DNA from 2 places in the Vibrio sp. TRT 29B02 genome. Region 2 is predicted to be linked to the other one. Evidence: predicted binding sites of a transcription regulator. Region 2 holds the regulator's gene; the other holds the start of a gene.
What was found. The regulator CRP, encoded in region 2, controls carbon source genes, mostly activating them, when cyclic AMP is high. The targets are predictions, from matches to a motif close to TGTGANNNNNNTCACA.
Positions count from the first base shown of each region.

Region 1: rppH (RNA pyrophosphohydrolase) is a predicted target of CRP. The motif match lies at 1,465-1,480, and genes of this name have one in related genera.

Region 1 is NZ_JBNJOJ010000007.1:45,837-49,009, reverse strand. It holds gene ACQEXT_RS06205 (DUF6482 family protein) at 26-337, shown strand; gene mutH (DNA mismatch repair endonuclease MutH) at 334-999, opposite strand; gene rppH (RNA pyrophosphohydrolase) at 1,632-2,150, shown strand; gene ptsP (phosphoenolpyruvate--protein phosphotransferase) at 2,153-3,173, shown strand, end outside.
Region 2 is NZ_JBNJOJ010000029.1:51,240-54,412, forward strand. It holds gene ACQEXT_RS16765 (YheU family protein) at 1-45, shown strand, start outside; gene ACQEXT_RS16770 (phosphoribulokinase) at 134-1,003, shown strand; gene crp (cAMP-activated global transcriptional regulator CRP) at 1,246-1,878, shown strand; gene ACQEXT_RS16780 (DUF1338 domain-containing protein) at 2,120-2,911, opposite strand; gene astD (succinylglutamate-semialdehyde dehydrogenase) at 3,002-3,173, opposite strand, start outside.

The DNA of each region.
Region 1 (3,173 bases), on a different contig from region 2:
TACTATTGAATACTGGAGGTGAAGAATGCAAAAAACTCAATTACATAAGTGGATTCATGGTGAACACAAAGAAAGTTACCAACCCCCTAAGGTGTTTGTTATAAGCTGTTCAGACCTATCTCAATACTTGCTCGCAGTTGAATACAAGCACAAACTCGAACCAATAAGAATCGACGATGACCCCGTTCACTTTGACTCACTAGAACAAGTCAAAGATGAACTCAATCGTTTGGGAGTGGAGAGGGCATATCTTCGTTTACACAATGCTTATGATGAATGTGGTTTAGGTGATGGCCCTTCGTATCATGATCAAGAGATATTGATCACAACCCACTAAATGAAGTTGTTCTCCAAAATCTTTGCCGTAAATTGGGTTCTTAAATAAAAACCTCGCGGCAGGGTTTTTATTGGCTTTCCACTGGCACCATAGGCCTCTGTTAGAACACGACTGTTTGCTGCTTTCGGACGAAGTTGTAGTACTTCTCCGTGGCGTGCGGTGATCTGTTCAACACGACCGAGCACGATCATTTCCATTAATTCTTCCCAGTCAGTGCGCAGTTGCTGTTCTTCTTCCTCCGTTGGGGACCAGATAAGAGGAGAGCCCACTCGCCTTTCCGAAAGGGGGATCTCTCGTTCTCCTTCAACTGGCACCCAAAGCACGCGTGACAGTTTATTACGCACGTGGCTGGTTTCCCAAGTCAGGCCGTGAACACCGATCAGCGGAGCGACACAAACAAAAGTCGTTTCGAGTGGTTTTCCGATATAGCTGATCGGGATTGTCTTTAGTTCAATTCCCAGCTGTTCAAAATCTTGTTGTGGCTTGCTGCCCGCGGTTGCTCCTAGGTGCCACTCCAATAGTTGTCCAACCCATCCTTTATCTCGGCGTAGATCGGGTGGCACATCAATGTCGGCTTCTGCCGCTAACTCTTGAAAGGACATCCCCGCAATATCGCAGGCTCTGGAGAGTAACTCTTGCTCGGACTTAGGCTCTGATTTCATATCGGTTGGTGTCGATTGGTTTAATGTGCTTATTGTAGCGAATTACTTTCAAATTACGACCAACAAGCAAAGATCGAACAGTTCGAAAAATTGGTGAAAAGATCAACGTTCAACTAGTTATCCACAGGTGATGACGAAAAAAAGTGATTTTTTTGCAAGTATGTATGAATTAACAGGGGTTTAGGCAGACAAAATAGCTTGAGTTTTGGCTCGGATGGTGACTATTGATGATAGTGGTGTGGATAAATGCACTGCTGGTGGATCTTTGACCGATCTGATCATGAAGATGAATTGCTCTAACGATAGGCCTTTATGATATTTGGTTTGAATGTTTAAGTTGTTGTTTTTATTTTATTTGTTTCTATTGTTTTCATGTTTTTTATGTGTTTTCTTCTCAAGCTGTATGCTTATTGATCACTTTCTCATTGATTCTTCACATACTTATACACAGAAAAGGTGAATAAATGTGGGCTATGTCTCACAACTGTGTGAGTAACCTTTGGTTTGATTAAAAGTTATCCATTTTGGGTGTCCAAAGTAATATTTTCTGTGTTAGTCACACTAGTAAGTTTGCTCATATTGGGGATATGTGGAAAAATCACTGTAATTAAGAATTTAATAGAGGTTGGCCAGTGATAGATGGCGATGGTTACCGCTTAAATGTGGGTATTGTAATCTGTAACAGCCATGGTCAGGTCTTCTGGGCAAAACGATACGGACAACACTCTTGGCAATTCCCTCAGGGAGGGATTGATGAAGGTGAAACCCCTGAACAAGCAATGTACAGGGAGTTATATGAAGAGGTTGGTCTTAGCAAAAAAGACGTAAAAATCGTAGCGACGAGTCGTCATTGGCTGAGGTACAAGTTACCTAAGCGGCTAGTTCGTTGGGATTCTAAGCCTGTTTGTATCGGCCAAAAACAGAAATGGTTTCTACTGCGTTTAGATTGTGATGAATCAAGGATCAACATGCAACGTGGTAGTTCCCCTGAATTTGATGGTTGGCGTTGGGTAAGTTATTGGTATCCAGTCAGACAAGTGGTTTCTTTTAAGCGCGATGTTTATCGTCGGGCAATGAAAGAGTTTGCATCAATGGCAATGCCATTTAAAGAACGCAGAGTGAAAGGCAAACGTAAACACAAAAGAGGATAGACATGCTTTCTCAACTAAGGGAAATAGTTGAACAAGTTTCTAAAGTCGATGAAGTTCATCAGGCTTTAGATATCTTGGTTAAACAAACATGCAGTGCGATGAGCACTGAGTGTTGCACTGTCTATCTCGCCAATGAAGAGATGCAGCGCTTAGAGTTAATGGCGACTCAAGGCCTGCGTTTCAAAGGCGACAAAATCCACATTCGCTTTAGTGAAGGTCTCGTTGGTTTGGTTAAGCGTAGTGCCGAACCTCTTAACATTGCTGAGGCCTCAAAACACCCCGATTTCAAGTACTTTTCTGAGCTTGGTGAAGAGATTTATCAAAGCTTCCTTGGCACGCCAATTATCTATCGTAAGCAAGTTCTCGGTGTATTGGTGGTTCAGCAAAAAACGCCTCGCTTATTTAATGAGATGGAGGAGTCATTCCTAGTCACGCTGGCTGCTCAGCTTGCGGTTATCATTGCGCATGCCCAAACTCAGGGACATTGGCGTCTTGAGAAAAAACAGCAAGCAATACGTGGCGTACCCGCTTCATCAGGGGTAGCGATAGGTGATTTTTGGTGGGATGACACCCAGCCTGATCTGACGAATGTTTATCCTGCATCGACGTTGGATATTGAGCGCGAACAAGAGTGGTTACTGTTGGCGATCGAAGAGGCGTTGAATGATTTTCGCCGAATGCGTAAGCGACTTGATAACGAGATCAATAAAGATGCGCTAGCGATTTTCGATCTGTTTACCCACCTGCTTAACGATCCTATGTTGCGTAAAGATTTAAAGGCGCAGATTCACAAGGGAGACCGAGCGGACTGGGCATTGCGTCAAGTGGTCGAATCCTACTCTAACCGTTTTGCTCGTATGTCGGATGTTTATCTCAGAGAACGAGCTCAGGACATCCGCGAATTGGGGCAACGGTTATTGTTCTTCTTGTACAACACGGATCAAGATAGAACGGTCATTGATAAACCCGTTATTTTAGTCGTGAGGGAGTTGACAGCAAGCTTACTCGCTTCGATTCCCAAAG
Region 2 (3,173 bases):
GAACTGCATGAAAGTGTCGATATCCAACTAAAGAACCGTTTTTGATTTAGAGAACTGCATACAGTCAATGTCTGCTAAAGCATGTTATAGTGGGCATTGATTCATGGAATGTAACTTACAGACAAGGTTTGTCATGTCCGCTAAACACCCTATTATTGCCGTGACTGGTTCATCTGGCGCTGGCACAACGACTACCTCGGAAGCCTTCCGCAAAATGTTCAATATGATGAACGTTAAAGCCGCGTGGGTCGAAGGGGATAGCTTCCACCGCTTTACTCGCCCTGAAATGGATGTCGAAATCCGTAAGGCTCGCGAGCAAGGCCGTCACATCAGTTACTTTGGCCCACAAGCGAACGACTTTGGTGGCCTAGCCGAGTTTTTCCGTAAATACGGACACGAAGGTAATGGTCAGGTACGTCGCTACCTCCATACGTTTGACGAGGCAGTACCTTATAACCAGATGCCCGGTACTTTTACGCCTTGGCAAGACCTACCAGAAAACTCCAATGTACTCTTTTATGAAGGGCTACACGGGGGGGTGGTAGATGGTGACGTTAACGTCGCACAACATGTCGACTTTCTGATAGGCATGGTGCCGATCGTCAACTTAGAATGGATTCAAAAGTTTGTTCGTGATACTCGCGATCGCGGTCATTCTCGTGAAGCCGTCATGGACTCAATAGTACGTTCAATGGACGACTATCTAAACTATATTACTCCACAGTTTTCCCGAACTCATATCAACTTTCAGCGCGTTCCGACCGTTGATACATCAAACCCTTTAAATGCGAAAGGGATACCGAGTTTGGACGAAAGTTTCGTCGTCATTCGACTTCGTGGTATCAAGAATGTCGATTTCCCATACCTACTGGCTATGATTGATGGTTCGTTTATGTCACGCCACAACACCATTGTTGTACCAGGCGGAAAAATGAGTTTTGCGATGGAATTAATTGTTCGCCCTATCCTGCAACAATTGATAGAAACGGGCAAAATCGGTTAAGGCTCACAACTAGAACACGATTACTTTTCATACCGTGATCATGTGCACAGTTTTGCGTACCAAAAAGCCTGTTGTACCCGATTAAAATCAAGAAATCATGCCAGAAAAAGGATACTATTTGTAACCGACACATAAGTTGGCTTGCAGCATTTATAAAGTGCTCTTATCCTAGTAGGTCTTAATTAAGGCTTAGCTTAAACATGGAAAGCGGCAAGCGTACCCTGCAGAGGAAGTGAGATATTATGGTTCTAGGTAAACCTCAAACCGACCCAACATTAGAGTGGTTCCTTTCACATTGTCATATTCATAAGTACCCTTCAAAAAGCACGCTAATTCACGCGGGCGAGAAAGCGGAAACTTTGTACTACATTGTTAAAGGTTCTGTTGCGGTTCTTATCAAAGACGAAGAAGGTAAGGAGATGATCCTTTCTTACCTAAACCAAGGTGACTTCATCGGTGAACTTGGTCTATTCGAAGAAGACCAAGAGCGTACCGCATGGGTTCGAGCAAAATCTCCTTGTGAAGTTGCGGAAATCTCATTCAAGAAGTTCCGTCAGCTTATCCAAGTGAACCCAGATATCTTAATGCGCCTTTCAGCGCAGATGGCAAGTCGCCTACAAGTGACGAGCCAAAAAGTGGGCGACCTAGCATTCCTAGACGTAACGGGTCGTATTGCTCAAACGCTACTAAACCTAGCGAAGCAACCTGATGCAATGACTCACCCAGATGGCATGCAAATCAAGATCACTCGCCAAGAGATTGGTCAAATCGTTGGCTGTTCTCGCGAAACAGTTGGCCGTATCTTGAAGATGCTTGAAGAGCAGAACCTAATTTCTGCACACGGTAAAACAATCGTTGTTTACGGTACTCGTTAATTTCGATTAAGCACTAAATTATAAAAGCCACCAATGGAAACATTGGTGGCTTTTTGTTTTCGAGAAAATTATGGCTTATTGAGGACTAGTTTCGTCAACACCTTTAACCACAAAGCTGTTATCAACTTCTACCCGCCACTATCTTTTGAAGCCCCATCTCGGAACACAGTGTTCTCGAAGGGCGCAGCCCGTTCTAAATGCTCGCAGGACGAAGTCCGGTCTCGACTCTCGCTTCTGCTCTTTACCCGTTAGTGCTTTCGAAGATCTTGTCAGCAGACGCTGCCACAAATCCTGGGTAAAGCTCGCCATTAGGCATTGGATAACGTTTAGCAAACTCGTAGAAGCCTCCAGGGATGATTTCACTACCTTCAGTAAACTGAACCGGCACTTTATCAGCCATCGTTGAAGATTGCTCAAGCAACACTTCAGGCGTGCCTTTCACTTCGCCACCAAACTCGTTGATAGTAAAGCCAGCTGAGCGAAGGTGATCATTAACACCTTTCACCTCATCAAACGCATTAAGTTGGTTAACACTGACAGTAAAGTGGTTCGCACCGTAACCATGGGCAGCTAACCAAGCCGCGTACTCGCTTTCTTTAGCCAGCGTTTGGTAATCCGCATGACTAATATCCCATAGTCGGCCACCGTACAAGAACTCATGACCTGTTAGCTTATCCGCGTCTACTTGCTCGACTAGCTTGGTAACAATCGCTTGAAGTTCACTAGAACACTCATCAACTTTTAGTTCACTGATAAATACTTTTGGCTGTTTTGGATCGGGATGTTCAAAATGTTTCGCCGCGAGCTTTTTGCTTTCAAAAACGTAATCGCCACACGGCTTGTAGCCAGCATCTAGAAAAGGTTGTGCTAGAGTCGCGATACCTAACGGCTCAACGTTGAAAGTACGTAGTGCAATATGGTCATTGATCAATGCTTCGTCTTCTTGCAGAAGTTGGTGTACTTTTTCAGCAGAGGGACACAAGCGTTGAATATAGTCATTCCATAACTGCTGGAATAAAACATCTGGCGTCATAACGCCTCCTTGTATAGGGGTTGTTTACGTTCAAAAATGCCTCCTGGCTCAGGGAGGCAAAAAGGGAAATATCTAAGCGAACTTCACGCTCTACAGTTCAACACCTGGGCTTAATGTTTCAGGAAGAAGTGTCTCGCCACCTTCCATCGAAGCCATTGGGTACGCACAGTAATCCGCTGCATAGTAAGCACTTGGCCTTAGGTTGCCAGAAGCGCCTGGGCCACCGAACGGTGCATCACCACTTGCTCCAGTGAGCTGACGG